Regions from separate parts of the Brevibacillus sp. HB1.3 genome, predicted to be linked through region 1. Evidence: riboswitches for the same ligand, from Rfam matches in the RefSeq annotation. Region 1 holds a riboswitch; the other holds the start of a gene.
The links. Region 1 has a riboswitch for cobalamin ahead of HPY31_RS25885 (ABC transporter substrate-binding protein). Riboswitches for the same ligand answer to the same signal wherever they lie in the genome.
Positions count from the first base shown of each region.

Region 1 (8,085 bases):
CATCCAGATTTTTGGCGATGACGATGTGCTCGGGTGACTCAGCCGCCTCCGCATGCATTGCGCTAATCTGGTTGAGCGCCTTGCGCAGACTCATCTCCGGTACAAAAGCATCCTCGACGAACACGGCTGCCACGATGGAATGCACGCCCCCCTGCTGAAACCGTGGCAAATACTCTGTCTCGATCATTTTGGTTCGACCGTATCCACGCTGAATCTCCACATCCATCAGCAGATCAAAATGCCCATCCAGAACGTGAACACCGTCATGAAATTTGCGCGCCTGTTCTCTCGTTACTTCAGTCATACGGGTCATCTCCCATCTTGTTCTATGGATTTTTCTTACCAACAAATTCGCGACGTATTGCACGGCTCCTTTGATCAATAAGAGAACCTTTGCATCTAACTGATAAAGCCCCGACAGTTGGAGCGAAGTTCTCTTCCGCTTTTACTGCCGTCGGCTTAACAAAAAAGGACGCCAACTAGGCATCCCCCCTTAATGAAAATCAAAGAAACTCAACTTGCCCCCTGTCAGTTGGCTCCACTCATTACCTTCTGGATAGATGGTTTCACACAGATCGCTTCCGAGTAGAAATATACATGCTTTTTTCCAGTAATAGGATGGGTCGTCACTTCTGTCTCTACTCCGAAAACATCCCGGATCAGAGTAGGTGTCAAGACCTCCTCTGGCGTCCCCGATGTAACGATTTCCCCGTCACAGATCACGTACAGACGATCACAGTACATCGCTGCAATATTGAGATCATGCAACGAGGACAACACCGTAATCCCAAGATTTTTGACCAGATCCATCACCTGCAACTGGTATCGAACATCCAAATGGTTCGTCGGTTCGTCAAGGACAAGGAACTGGGCTTGCTGCACCAAAGCTCTGGCAATTAACACCCGCTGCTTCTCCCCACCCGATAAACTGAAAAAGCTGCGATCGGCATATGTATGCATCCCTACCCGCTGTAGTGCTTCTTCACAAATCTGAAGGTCTTCTGCGTTATCCGACTGAAATAGTCGTTTATGCGGAGCACGTCCCATATTCACGATTTCGGTTACCGAAAAATCAAATTCAACAGAGGATTCCTGCCGTACTGCCGCCATTCGCTGAGCGTTTTGACGCGAGGTTAGCTTGTATACGTCGTCGCCATCCAGTGAAATCCATCCCGAACGCGGCTTTAGTACCCGATAAATACTTTTTAGCAATGTGGACTTCCCACTGCCATTCGGCCCGATCAGTCCCACAAACTCTCCGGAGCGCACCTCCAAACTGACGTTGCGCAGGATTCCCTTTTTCTCCAGTTCGACCGATATATTCTCAACCTGCAAATTCATCGTCCGCTACCTCCAAAGGAATAAGAACTCCGCAGCATCAACCAGATAAAGAATGGACCACCACACAGCGCTGTCAAAATACCAATCGGCAGCTCTTCCGGTGCAAATGCGAGCCTGGCGACTACATCAACCCAGATGAGAAATATCGCGCCAAACAAAGCGCTGACAGGCAGGACACGTCTGTGATCTGATCCGACCATCACACGGACGATATGGGGCATCATTAATCCGACAAAACCGATTGATCCCGCGATGGACACGATCACACCCGTGAGCAGTGCCGTGATCACCAAGAGTAGCTTGCGGAATTGTACCGTATTAACTCCCAATGTTCCTGCTGACTCCTCGCCCATCAGCATCGCATTGAGCGAGCGGTATTGGGCTATTAAGACGATGAGACAGATGACGACAATCAATGTAGGAATCGTCAGGTACTCCCATTTGCCGCCAGCCAGACTGCCACTTAACCAAAACAGGACCGTTCCAATTCCATGCTCATTCGGCGCTGAAAAAACAAGGAGACTAGTAATGGCCGACAAGATCGCAGATATCGCAATTCCAGCCATGAGCAGGCGTACCGTCGAGTTTTGTCCTCCAATACGAGATAGCGTAAAAATAAGAATAATGGACACGAGGGAGCCTGTAAAAGCGCCAAAGGTTAACGCATACTGCCCGTACATGCTGAATGCTCCGAAAATAATTACCGAAGTAGCTCCAACGGAAGCACCTGAAGATACGCCTAACACATACGGATCAGCCAGGGAGTTGCGAACTAACGATTGGATCGCTACTCCCACGACAGACAGACCTGCGCCGACGATCGCCCCCAAGAGTACACGCGGAAAGCGAATATCCCAAATAATGGTTTGCTCCCCTTTGGACCAGTCCACCTCAATCCATTGAGTCAACATCGGAATTTTTGATAAGGCGATTTTCCATACCGTAGTCGGCTTAATCTCCACCGATCCGAGCGTAACTGCGAACGTAATCGAGAGGAAGAGTCCGACCAATAAAGTAATGATGATAGAAGGTAACTTGATCTGTTGCAGTGCTATTCCCTCCCTTAAAAGGGGCGTACTCTATTTGAATTTATCCGGGTAGAGTCCTTCCGCCAAAATTTTCAGCGCAATCGGTGCACGAACGCCTTCAGAAGCCGCAGACAAGGGCAATACCATCAGTCGTTGATTTTTAATCGCCGGGATATCCGCCAGTTCTTTTTTGGTCAAAAGGAAATGACGCTTTTGCTCAACAGTTCTATCCCCGTAGTCTACGATAATAATCACGTCTGGATTGCGACTCACTACTTGCTCCCAACTGACCTCTGCCCAACCCTTTTGAATATCGTCAAAAATGTTCTTGCCGCCAGCAGTCTTGATTAAAGACGTCATGTAGTTGTTGGCTGCTGTGAACGGTTTATCTTCCCCGTTGTCGTACACGAACACTTTCAGCGGCTCGTCCACCTTGCCAATTTTACTAAGCGTTTGGTCCATTTCACTCTTCATTTTATGGATCAAATCATTGGCTTTGTCTTCCACACGGAAAATGCGTCCAATATTCGTAATGTCAGCAAACACATCGTCAATAGTCGGTCCAGGCATGCTAGAAGACGCTTGCAGATACGATTTGATGCCGACCTTTTCCAAATCCTGCATCGATCCTACTCCCTTTTCACCGAATCCGCTTTTCCATCCGGCGTACACGAAGTCTGGGTTCGCTGCCAACAGCACTTCTTTCGTAGGATACTTGTCAGACAGTACCGGAATCTTGTCGTAATCTGCTTTTAACTCTGGAAGAATTTCATCGTCCAGGTAAGCGGTTCCGACCATTTTATCAGCCAGGCCCAATGCCAGCATGATTTCCGTGACGTGTTGGTTCAATGTCACGGCACGCTCAGGTACTGTTGGATAGGTCATTTCGATGCCATTATTGGTGAGTGTTACAGGCTTACTCTCTGCTGCTGGAGCAGCCGTTTGTTCTGTTTTGGCTGGGGCCTGCGGTGTTGTAGTGGAACCGCAGGCTGAAACCAAAAGCATGGTAGCTGTCAAGATACCGAAAGCTAGTCCTTTCATTACTGTATGTGTTTTGTTTGCATGAAACATCTGTAATCCCCTTTTTCTTTTATAAATGTTGTAGTAAATCAAATGCTTCCACAAAAAAAGCACCCCCCATTTCAATCGGGAGGCGCATGACAAACGTAGATATAGCCATAACAGGCGCAAAGGCGCCCTTTTATAGACTGCTTCCACATCTGCCCCATCCTCGTGGGTCGATTGTAAATGATCGCATGGCAGGTCTCCTGGCTTACGGATCAACACACCTAGCTACCTTCCCATTTTTTGTCTCGCAAAAAACAGTGGCTATTCGCTAGGCGCTCCTCGTTACAGTGGCGGGACCGCGCCGGTTTTTCACCGGACTTCCCTTTTAAGCTGACGGCATATGCCATCCAGCACCATTCGATACGTATTCAATTTTCATGATTTTTCATTCGTTGATAGAAGTCAGTTTTTTCGGGAACTGCGTGAGTATTTCAACGCCTGTTTCCGTAACCAAAACATCGTCTTCAATCCGCACGCCGCCTACTCCTGGCAAATAGATGCCCGGCTCGATGGTAAAGACCATTCCTGGACGAAGCACTTCTTGGTTCTGGCTGTGAACAGACGGATATTCATGTACATCCATCCCTAGTCCATGCCCAAGGCGGTGCATGAAGTATTCTCCGTAGCCTTTTGCAGTGATAACGTCACGAGCGGTTTTATCCAAATGCGCAAATGTCACACCGGGACGAATCTCAGCAATTGCCGCTTCGTTAGCAGCCAAAACTGTCTCGTAAATTTCTTGTAGCTGGGCACTGATCTCGCCTACAGCAAAGGTACGAGTAATATCGGATACATATCCGTTCGCAGCTACCCCGATATCAAACAAAAGCAAGTCGCCTTCTTGCACTTGGCGCGTTCCTGGCTTCCCATGTGGCAAAGCGGACTTCTCCCCTGCCAACACCATGGACGTAAAGGATGGACCTTCTGCACCCAAGCGCTTCATCTGGAATTCCAGCTCCGCTACGATTTCTGTCTCGGTCATGCCTGTCTTGACTTTTTTCAAGGTCTCACGCAAGGAATCCTCGACCAACTGAACAGCGTGCTTTAGACGATCCACTTCGTCCGCGGATTTGATCAAACGCATTTCACGCAGTGGCTCTTCCACGTCCACATAGCTCGACGCCAGAACAACTTGTCCAAGTGCTTCATAGCGCTCGACAGTCATATGACTTTTCTCAATTCCGAGCTTCGCCAAGTTCGCTGGCAACACTTGCTTGAGAATTTCATACGGATTTTGGATATCCGTATGTGTATGGATATCTTGAACGAACGAAGCCTCTGCTGCTGCCTCACGATCAAGAGCAGGTACAATTAAGGAAGGCTTTCCTTCAGCAGGAATAACCAGACCCATAAAACGTTCATGCGGGTCAGTAAAAAATCCGGTCAAATAGTAGACGTGCTTGGGAGAGGTAATCAACACCGCGTTCAGCTCTTGCTCTGTCAAAAACGTGTGGAGCTTCGAAATGCGCTCTTGAAACAACTTCTTCACCCTGCTTTCACCAATTATTCTATTGCGAGAATACCACTTCCCCATCAAAAAAAGAAGAGTTCAATTGCAAAATCTACTTCGGATCGGACAACCTAAGGGTGGGGTGAAAACAAAAATGGAACAAATACTCGTCCATCAGGATGGCAAGCAGTTTGCTTTTCACATATCGGGGAAAGGCCAGCCGTTATTGTGTATCCATGCGCCATGCATCGGCTCTATCAATTTTGTTTATCAGCAAACACTCGCAGATACTTATCAGCTCATTGTCCCTGATTTGCCCGGACATGGTGATAGTTCGCCCATGGAGAAGCCCTATTCGATTGGGGAATTGGCAGAACGACTCCATAAGCTGATCCCGTCTCTCGGCATTGAGCGTCCCTTTATTTTGGGGTACTCCCAAGGTGCTTCTATCGCCCTTGAATATTGTCTTCGCTATCCTGATCATGCACGAGGCGGTATACTCGTGAGCGGTTTTTCTGAAGTGAATGACCTGTATTTGCATGGACGATTCTGGATGGCGCAGGCATTGTCGATGCTTCACGGAGTTCCTCTTCTTGCCCGTTCCATTGCCTCCTCACATGTCAATAGCCCAGAAATGCGGGAAAAATGGACGGCGCACGCCTCCAAAACAGATCCCACTAGCTTAAAATACCTTTACGGTGCCGGTCATCGCTATCAATGTACAGAGCGTCTAGGCGAGATCCAGCTTCCGATTTTACTTGCCTATGGCGAACAAGATAAACGTATGCATCATTATGCGCAAATGCTTACGATGAAATTGCCAAAAGCAAGACTCGAGATGATCCCAAACGTAAGGCATCAGGTAATCACGAAAGCTGCGCCTGCTTTCAATCAGTTGTGCCGCACCTTCATGGAAGAGGGATAAATAAGAAAGACAGAAGGACGGTATCTCCATTCCCTTCTGTCTTTTTACAATTGGACTAGCTCTTCATCCGCGGGTCAAGTGCATCACGCAAGCCGTCCCCAATTAAGTTAAAGCCGAGAACTGTCAGCATGATAGAGAGCCCTGGAAAAATAACGGTCCATGGTGCTTTCTGAATGTACTGACGTGAATCAGCGAGCATTTTTCCCCATTCTGGTTCTGGCGCTTGTGCTCCCAGTCCGAGAAAGCCAAGTGCAGCTGCTTCAATAATTGCTGTTGCGATCCCCATCGTCCCGGTCACAATGATGGGTGCGAGGCTGTTCGGCAAAATATGCTGCATGATAATCCGGGAATTTTTCATTCCGATTGCCCTTGCGGCCATGACGAATTCCTCTTCCTTCAAGCTCAATACACGGGCGCGTACTAACCGCCCAAATGTCGGAATGTTAATAATCGCAATGGCAATCAAGGCGTTTTGCAAAGATGGCCCCAAGATGGCAACCACAGCGATTGCCAAAAGAATACTCGGAAACGCAAGCATAATATCAAAGAGACGCGAAATGATCGTATCGATCCATCTGCCATAGTATCCTGCCAAAAGACCGAACAAGGTCCCTACGAGAACGGAGCCAATGACAGAGAACGTCCCTACCCACAAGGAGATTTGTGCCCCATAAATAACGCGACTAAAGACATCACGACCATTGTAATCTGTTCCAAACCAATGCGCTTCAGAAGGTGGCTTGTTTTTCATCACGAGCTCGCCTTTGTCGTACGGATACGGAGCAATCCATGGAGCTAGTACCGCCACAACAATGAAAAACAAAATGATCCCGAAGCCCACCAACGCCAGCTTGTTTTTTCGCAGTGTCCTCCATGCATCCTTCCAAGGAGAGACTACTTCTTCATGCTTCACTTTTAAAGGTACTACCTGATCTTGTGGTTGTAATTGTGGTTGTGCCATGTCTCTTCGTCCCTCCTTAGCGATATTTGATTCGCGGATCGATATAGGCGTACAGAAGGTCGACCAAGAGATTGATCAGGACGAAAATCGTCGCGATTACAAGGATACCGGATTGGATAACCGGATAGTCACGGTTTCCAATGGCGGTCACAATATAGCGACCAACTCCTGGCCATCCAAAGATCGTCTCTGTCAAAACGGCTCCACCCAGCAACAACCCTGTTTGCAAACCAATTACCGTCAAGACAGGGATCATTGCATTTTTCAGCGCATGCTTGTACACGACCCAAAACTGTGTCAGCCCTTTTGCACGAGCGGTTCTGACATAGTCAGCACGCATGACTTCCAGCATACTCGAACGAGTGATACGTGCAATGATCGCCATCGGGATTGTACCTAACGCGATTCCCGGCAGGATCAAATGCTTGATAACTTCCCATAGCTGATCCCAACGACCAGCCATCATCGTATCCAGTATATAAAAGTGCGTAATTGCCTCTATGGGATTACGCGAATTGTCGCGACCAACTGATGGCAGCCATTTCAGTTCTTGGGCAAACACCCATTGCTCCATCAAACCTAGCCAAAAAATCGGCATGGATACACCAACCAAAGCGATCAACATCGCACAGTAGTCAAACCAGGAGTTTTGCTTCCACGCAGAAAGAATCCCTGCATTTACACCGATAAACACCGCAATCAGCATGCTCACAATTGTAAGTTCAGTCGTCGCCGCCAAATAAGGCATGATTTCATCTGAAATCGGCGCATTCGTTTGCAATGATTCCCCAAGATTTCCACTCAAAATATTTTTCATATAATCGAAATACTGTATGTACCACGGATTATTCAATCCCAATGCTTCTCGTATGTCTGCAATCGCTTGTGGTGTTGCCTTTTCTCCCAAAATCGTCAAAGCCGGATCACCAGGGATGGCACGAATAATGGAAAAAACGATGATTGACATGCCCACTAAGACAGGAATGAGCATTAAAATTCTTCGAATGCTGTAAGCTAGCAATGCCATCTCCTCGCCTTCCTGCATAAAATAATGGCTAAATGAATGAAAGGAGGGTAAGAAGAGGTATGCACTCCTCTTACCCTTTTCCGATGAATCAGCTTACTTGAAGTCTACCTTTTCCAAACTTTCAGATCCTTTTGGATGCGGGTTGTAGTCTACGATATTCGCTTTTCCTGCCAATGCTGGTGTAGAGTGTGCCAGCGGAACCATTGGCACATCTTTGAAAATGATCTCTTGTACTTTTTTGTACATTTTTTCGCGCTCTGCTTGGTCTGGGGTTGACTGTGCTTT
Region 1 is NZ_JABMIT010000015.1:59,449-67,533, reverse strand. It holds gene HPY31_RS25900 (dipeptidase) at 1-304, opposite strand, end outside; gene HPY31_RS25895 (heme ABC transporter ATP-binding protein) at 529-1,341, opposite strand; gene HPY31_RS25890 (FecCD family ABC transporter permease) at 1,338-2,351, opposite strand; gene HPY31_RS25885 (ABC transporter substrate-binding protein) at 2,421-3,440, opposite strand; cobalamin riboswitch at 3,611-3,810, opposite strand; gene HPY31_RS25880 (M24 family metallopeptidase) at 3,823-4,917, opposite strand; gene HPY31_RS25875 (alpha/beta fold hydrolase) at 5,042-5,812, shown strand; gene HPY31_RS25870 (ABC transporter permease) at 5,868-6,773, opposite strand; gene HPY31_RS25865 (ABC transporter permease) at 6,790-7,800, opposite strand; gene HPY31_RS25860 (ABC transporter substrate-binding protein) at 7,894-8,085, opposite strand, start outside.

Region 2 (8,085 bases), on a different contig from region 1:
GACATACAAAGCACAATGACGTCCAGTAAAAGAAAGACCGTACCAATGGACAATCCCGTGTACTTACTGATCAACAGGGAGAAAATATCGTCTCCACCTGTCGCAGCTCCATAGCGCAGAACCAATCCGGTACCCAGCCCGGTCAAAACACCGGCCAAGACAGACGCCAGCGGCATCATTCTGCTCATATCCATGACAATCGGTGAAAATCGTTCAAACAAATCGTAAAACACGGTAAAAGCAAGTGATGCAAAAATGGTGTCCCAAATGAACTGGCGGCCTCTTACTAACCAGGCAACCAAAAACAGTGGAATATCCAGCAAAAGCATCACCATCGCTGGCGACAAGTCAAAGGCGTATTTCGCCAGTAACCCTAAGCCAACAAACCCACCTTCAGACAAATGGTTCTGAAAGTTAATGTGATAATACGCAAAAGCAAGTAAACAAGCTCCAAACAAAATCATACTATAACGCTTAGATAACTGCAGCGCTCTCCTCATCATGGTTTCCTCGCATTTTTGTCGGTTTAGGCACAGACGACCAACCGACTACCGAGGTACATCGCAAGTATAAGTCGCTACTCATACAAAGGGCCTCGCTTTCGTAGTAGATTAGTCGTCTTCAGTGACGAGCGACTACTACGAAGCTAGATGTAGGAGAGGTCAAAACGTTTCCAGATCGTCCTATGGGGACGCATGGTATCCTGATCCCTTCCATGGCTTTTCTTGTATTATATCATAAAAAAGGTGAAAAGACGACTCGAAACCGTCTTTTCACCACGTTAAAATCGGAAAGCTTGTCCTTTTAATTCCACCGGAATCCCTGCTGTGACAAGAAAAACTTGATCGGCAACAGCTGCCACGCGCTGATTCATCAACCCCGCCAAGTCTCGGAACATACGGCCTAATGGATGTTGCGGGACGAGTCCATCGCCTACTTCGTTTGTCACCAGCAAAACGGTCACCGGGTAGTCTTTTAGCTTGTTTACCAGCACATCCACCTGCTGGAGCACACCCTCAAACGACTGCTCCTCCCCATCATGCAAAAGCCAATTGGAAAGCCAAAGGATCAAGCAATCAATCAAAATCACTGTCTGCTGTTCTTGTATGTCCTTTTGTGCTCCGAGCTTCGTCAGCCATTCTGTCAAAGCATACGGCTCCTCAATCGTTTGCCAAGGAAAGTTGGACTGCAAGCGGCGGTCTCGGTGGTACATGATCCGCTCTTCCATTTCCTCATCGGTGATTGGAGCGGTCGCGATGTAAACACCTGAGGAGCCCAAATGTGCCGCGTATTTTTCGGCAAACGTGCTTTTTCCGCTGCGTGCTCCACCTGTTATCAGTACGATCATGCTTTTGTCTCCTTACACTTGCGACTGCAAAATAATTTGCGGCAAATGATGGACAGGATGCTCCATGACAATCGGTCTGGTTCCGTATACAGCCTCTATTCTGTCACTTTGCAAAATGTCTTTTGGTGTGCCGACGCTTATCTGCTTTCCTTTATGCAGCATCAAAATACGATCGCAGTAGAGGGAGGCCAGATTCAGATCGTGCAGCACAGCAATGACCGTCACCTGTGTCGTCTTTTGCCATTTTCGCACGATATCCATAAGCTGAATCTGGTACCCGATATCGAGGTAAGTCGTGGGTTCATCGAGCAACAGCACCTGAGGTCTTTGGATCAATGCCTTCCCCAAAGCTACGCGCTGCTTTTCCCCACCACTCAACTGATCCAGTGTGCGCTCCTCCAAATGTTCAAGGCCGAGCATTTGTACGATTTCATCAATGAGCGATGCGACATCCTGCTTTTCTTCCCCCAGCCAATTCTGGTAAGGAAAGCGCCCCATCTCCAACACCTCTCGAACACGAAAGCCGACTGGCGGTAGCCCCTCTTGCTCCAATACAGCCAGTATTTTGGCAAGCTCTTTGCGTGGATAGGAATGAAGCTTTTTCTCCTGAAGCAAAATATCTCCTGCATCTGCCTTGATGACCCCTGAAATCATTTTCAGCAAGGTGGATTTACCGCTTCCATTTGGTCCGATAATGCCAAAAAATTCTCCCTTGTCCACGCAAAAATCGATTCCGTGCAAAACTGGCGTATCCTGATACGATTTTTGCAAGCTGTGCACATTGATCATTGCATACGTTACCTCTTCCTAAAGCGTTTATTTTGCTTCAACAAATACGCGAAAAACGGTGCACCCAGAAATGCTGTCACGACACCGAGCGGGATTTCCGTTGGACTTAGCAGCATTCTGGCGAGAGTGTCGGCCCACAGCACATAAATACCACCACAGATCGCGGCCATCGGCAGTAAAATTCGATGGTCGGGACCAACCAGCATACGCACGAGATGCGGTACCACCAGGCCAACGAACCCGATAATTCCCGCGATAGAAACCGCCGCTGCCGTCAGGAGAGTCGAGACGACCAGAACCACTAGCTTCGTTCGATCTACATGGACGCCGAGATGCGCAGCCTGCCGCTCTCCTAACGCAAATAGGTTCAAGGAACGCGCATAGCTTACCAGCACGATTCCGCCTATGACCAAGTAAGGAATCAAGACATACGTAAAGGCCCAGCCCCGAAATGACAGGCTACCCATCAGCCAGAACACGATCTCATTCACCGTCTGGTCGGATAGCGACACCATAAAGGAAACGAGTGAGCCGAGAAAAGCCTGCACCACAACACCAGACAAAATCAGGGTCTCCGTTTGCAGCTTTCCTTGGGTGTTCGCCAGTCCGAGTACGATCCATAAACTGAGGAGTCCTGTAAGAAAAGCGACAACAGGCGTGCTCCATGCACCCAAAAAGCTGATTTGCAAGCCAAACAGGATCAAAAAGGCTGCTCCGACAGCAGAACCTGATGCCACGCCCATCGTAAACGGATCTGCGAGCGGATTTCGCAAAACTCCCTGAAAGCCCGCTCCCGCAAGAGACAAGCAGGCGCCAATCAAAACAGCCAATACAACGCGTGGAAAACGAACCTTCATGACAATTTGCTCAGATGACTCCGGCCACGTTACGGTGGTCCACTCAGACAAGCCAGGGATTTGATGGAGCAGGATGAGCCATACTTGCGAAATGGGGAGATGTGCCGCCCCCATCGAGATACTGATGACTATTGATGCCAGGAGGACGAGACAGCTGACTCCTCCCCATAGGAACAATCGTTTCTTCATTTTATTTCACCAAGTCTGGGTAAATCGCCTTCGCTACTTCGATCAAGCCTTGTGTAATACGCGGACCGGGACGGGACAAAATATTTTGGTCCATGCCAAAGATTTGTTTTTCACGAATCGCCTTCATTTTATCCCAGCCATTACGCTTGGCGATCATATCCTCCAGCTTGACGCCAGTCTTTTCATCGGTAATTCCGCTCGCATACAAAATGACGTCTGGATCGTTTTGCAAAATCTTTTCTTCACTGATCGGATTCCAGCCCTGTGTGTCAGAAGCAATGTTTGTCGCTCCAGCCAGTGTGATGAGTTCGTCCATGAATTCACCCTTTCCGACTGTCCAGCCTGGGGAAAACTCAAGGTATACCTTTTTCTTCTCTTCCGGTTTTACATTTTTCACTGCCTCTTGAACGTACGCGATATCCTTCTTCATTTGCGCGACGACTTTTTCGGCTTGTTCTTGTTTGTTAGTGATAACTCCCATCGCCAACACATTGTTTAGGATGTCATCCATCTTTGTTGGATGGGTAATATAGACGGGCATCCCGAGAGATTTGAGCTTGTCAGCCACTGGCTTCTCCATCGAAATCCCACCCACGACCATATCTGGCGTTTGAGCGAGAATCGCTTCTTCATTCGGTTTGACGACGCCGCCAATTTTCGGTTTTGCCTTCGCCGCTTCTGGATAATCATCATAGTCTGAGACAGCTACAATCCGATTTTCCAAGCCTAATGCGAACAAAATCTCTGTCTCGGCAGGTGATGTGGAGACGATTCGCTCAGGAGCTTTTGCAAAGGTTACTTCTTTTCCTGTCGCATCCTTGACTGTCAACGGATACGTTGTTTGTTTTGCAGGCTGCTCGGCTGTATTCTCTTGCGGTGCTGTCTGCGGTGCACTTGTTTGTCCACCAGGTGCTGGCTGGCTGTTATCGTTACCCGCACAACCTGCGAGGCTCGCCGCAACTAGTAGTGGGATCATGAATCGCAAAGAACGTTTCATATGTAGAACTTCCTTTCTGCGTGTCTGATTGACTGTACCTTCCAATAAAAAAAGCGACCCTTGCTTCCATTCGGAAATCAAAGGGTCGGCACCTCAGGGCAAACAGACAGGATGGTCTGCTTCCTGAAATAGGCCGATCCTTTCCGCGAAGGCAACAGGCACGAAAACAAACAGGCAGGTCTCCTGGCTTACGGCTGTGGAACGAGCCGATTTACAGTGGCGGGACCGCGTCGGATTTTCACCGACTTCCCTTTTCACCCGATCTTTTTGAGAAAGACGAGGCACCTATTTGCTGTTACGTTTTGAAATTATCACAGTCCATGACTCATCCTACATCATAGCATTCCTTGGATGAAAAAAGAATGACAAATACGTAAGCCAATACTTTCTTGCCTGCTAAAAATGAAAACGCCTGAACAAAAAGTTCAGGCAACTGGAATGCTTTTGGCAAAGCTTTTACCCTCGTTTGTGCAAATAATCCAGAATGCCCATGGCGCACACCTGAAAATCGAGCTTGAGTACTTCGAAAACTTCGTGGTCATCACTGATGCCTTGTGACTGTAGATGCTCAGAGACTCGTTCCAATAACTTACGAGACAGATCAGCATATGCTTGTCCAGCAGCAAGTGTTGATTCTCCTTCCGCCACAAACACAGGGAGCCACTCGCGTATTTGGCGGTACACATCGTCTACCTGTTCAGACATCCCAAAATGACCAAAGTAAATGCGATTCAGATTGCGCGCTCCAAATCGACGTAGAGACGCTAACATGGCATCCGGATCAAACTGATTCGGAGAAGTAGATGGTAGCACGAGGTGCATGCCGTCCTTTTTAAGCTGCGGATAAAGTACACCTGCCGTATCACCTGTGAACATGCCGCGGCTAATGGGATCGTAGATGCTGAAGTGATGATTGGCATGCCCTGGTGAATCCAGAAACTCCAACACACAATTCGCTCCGATCTTTAGTGTATCCCCGTCTCCACGAATCAAAATCCGCTCTTCGGGAACAGCTTCAATCGGATCAAACAATCTATCAAAATCATCATGATACACCGCTCTCGCTCCTGCGATCAGTCGGCTTGGATCAACGAGGTGACGTGCACCTTTTGGATGGACAACGATCTTTGCGTTTGGGCAATCCCTTAGAAAAAGTCCCACTCCTCCCGCATGATCCAAATGAATGTGCGTCACAATGATGTATTTTACTTGTTCCGGGGTAAAACCGAGCTTGGCGAGGCCGGCCTTGATGTATGGGACGGAAGGGCTTGGCCCTGTTTCGACCAAAGTCAGTTCTTCTTCAGCGATGACATAAGTCCCCGTGCGTTCCGCCCAGCCCATATCGAAACCGTCTATTAAATGGATGCGCTCCCCTAAGGAAATTGGCTGTGATGATTGCATGTAAATGCTCCTCCTTTTCAAAGGTGATTTTGTTGCGAGAATATTTACACTTTATCACCTATTTGGCACGCACTGGGAAAAACAACACAAATTCTTCATCTTTTCATCGTAATATGAGGGTAGTAAAAACAATTCCTTTACCTGGAGGGGTGCAAAATGGGTCAGCTTTTTTCTGAGTTACGACCTGAGCATGAGAAGTTTATCAAGAAGCAGCGAATGTTCTTCGTTGCCTCTGCTCCGATGGACACAGATGGTCACGTGAATCTTTCACCGAAAGGGTACGATTCCTTTCGCATCCTATCGCCTACGGAGGTGGCCTATTTAGACCTGACTGGAAGCGGAAACGAAACCAGTGCACATCTACAGGAAAATGGCAGGATTACACTCATGTTTTGTGCATTTGAAGGCCCCCCTCTCATCATGCGCTTATTTGGCAAAGGAGCGGTTATTCTCCCAGATTCACCTCGGTGGGATGAGCTGGTAAAGGACTTCCCGCTTCTGCCTGGTGCTCGGCAAATCATTACCGTAAACGTACAGGAAGTAAAGACTTCTTGCGGCTGGGCTATCCCCTTCTATTCCTACTCAAAAGAACGCGACACCCTTCAGAAATGGACCTTGGCTAAAGACGAACAGGAACTGCTTGCTTATCAAAAGGAAAACAACGTAGTAAGCATGGATGGCTTGCCAACGCCCTTGGGACAAAAGCTTTTTCCCGCAGTAGGTGGGGATAACGAAGCGTAAAACGCAAAGAAGCTGCCTTGCTCGCAGCTTCTTTGCTTGAAAACTCTTTACTTGCTGGTATAAATGACCACTGCATCGCGGAGAAACGCGGCTACACCTGGCTGTTCCTTGTCATAGTAAGCAGTAAAGCGCGGGTCATCGACGTACATCTGGGCAACACCTGCGTGCGCTTCTTTGCTTTAGCTGTCCCAATAAAAGCTTAGCCATTGACGGTGAAGATCTGCTGCTTTTTGCGCTAATTCATGGGCAGGATCACCTGTCGAAAAAGCCTGCGCCAAGGTCTCGTGCAGCTCTGCGTTCAATTTCTCCAGCGCGGCATACTGTTCTTCTGTCATGCCTTTGACCATCTGATTCGATTTTTCGATTTGGTCATTTCCGTATTTTGCTCGAATTTCTGCCCCGTACTTCTCTTCATTCTCATCAATCATCTTTTGCTTGAAGCCTTCAAATTTTTGTTTGTCCGTCATCGTACCTGTCCCCTCTCTCTGTGCTAGTGTCAAATCGACATTGGCGATTAACGCATCCAATTGCGCTCGCCTTTCCAGGAGCTTCTCGCGGTGCTCCCACAGTGCTCGGTCAGCATCAAAGGTTGGTGAATCCAGGATCTCCTTGATCTCCTCCAAGCTCACACCCAGCTCGCGGTAAAAAAGGATTTGCTGCAATCGATCAACCTCAAGCTGTCCGTAAATGCGATACCCTGACGAATTGATTCTCGCCGGCTTGAGAAGGTCAATTTCATCGTAGTATCGGAGCGTCCGGGTGCTGACACCCGCCAGGAGTCCTAGCTTTTGCACCGTATATTCCATCTTCATTCCTCCTGACAACTTGATCGTACACATTTACGGACCGTCAATGTCAAACACATTTTCACAAAAAATTGGCGTTACTTCATTTTCATTATTTGCTAAAATATAGGTAAAGCCATACAAGGGGGGGACTTCGATGCTCTATATCATCGGCTTCATTGTAGCCATAGTCGGTGCTGGATGGGGATTAACAGGGTTGCTCAGTCTTAAAGCAAGAGATAAACATGCTATCACCCATTACACTGATGATGCTTATGCCCAGCAAACCTTGTTCCAGATGCATAACAACCCTACCCAAGGAATGTAAAAAAGAAAAGTGGCTGCCCGCATCATGTGCATGGCAGCCACCTTTCTTTTTACAGAGCTTGGAATGTATCAGTCAATACCGGTACGATTTGCTTCTTGCGGGAGACAACGCCCTTCAGAACAGCTTTGTTGTCCACCAATGTTACTTGGTACGCTTTTTCTACCGCTTGTGTTGCGCTACCAAGAGCGATCGCAACAGAATCGTTGTTCAAGATATCCGTTACAACAAACACGAACAGGTCTAAACCTTTTTCAGCGATGTTTGCGTTCATAGCTGCTTCCAGTTCGCCTTGGCGTGCAAGTACATCATTGACATCAACTGCATTGACTTGTGCGATTTCTACTTTCGCACTGCCCATTTGGAACTCTTTTGCATCCAATGAGAGCAATTGTTCGATTGTTTTGTCGCTCAGGTCTGCCCCCGCTTTGAGCATGTCCAGACCGTATGCTTCCAGATTGACACCTGCGATTTCAGCCAGTTCATGAGCAGCCGCTACATCTTGCTCCGTGCAAGTTGGGGATTTCAACAGCAACGTATCCGAAATGATAGCAGAAAGCATCAAGCCCGCCATCTCTTTTGGAATATCTACGCCGTTTTCTTTATACATTTTTTTCAAAATGGTAGTCGTGCATCCAACCGGCTCCGCACGG
Region 2 is NZ_JABMIT010000003.1:118,582-126,666, reverse strand. It holds gene HPY31_RS08165 (YitT family protein) at 1-503, opposite strand, end outside; gene cobU (bifunctional adenosylcobinamide kinase/adenosylcobinamide-phosphate guanylyltransferase) at 782-1,348, opposite strand; gene HPY31_RS08155 (ABC transporter ATP-binding protein) at 1,361-2,137, opposite strand; gene HPY31_RS08150 (FecCD family ABC transporter permease) at 2,146-3,183, opposite strand; gene HPY31_RS08145 (ABC transporter substrate-binding protein) at 3,185-4,180, opposite strand; cobalamin riboswitch at 4,337-4,484, opposite strand; gene HPY31_RS08140 (MBL fold metallo-hydrolase) at 4,637-5,581, opposite strand; gene HPY31_RS08135 (pyridoxamine 5'-phosphate oxidase family protein) at 5,738-6,322, shown strand; partial or broken gene HPY31_RS08130 (MerR family transcriptional regulator) at 6,370-7,128, opposite strand; gene HPY31_RS08125 (hypothetical protein) at 7,265-7,435, shown strand; gene HPY31_RS08120 (manganese-dependent inorganic pyrophosphatase) at 7,485-8,085, opposite strand, start outside.
Region 2: another riboswitch for cobalamin. It lies ahead of HPY31_RS08145 (ABC transporter substrate-binding protein); the one in region 1 lies ahead of HPY31_RS25885 (ABC transporter substrate-binding protein).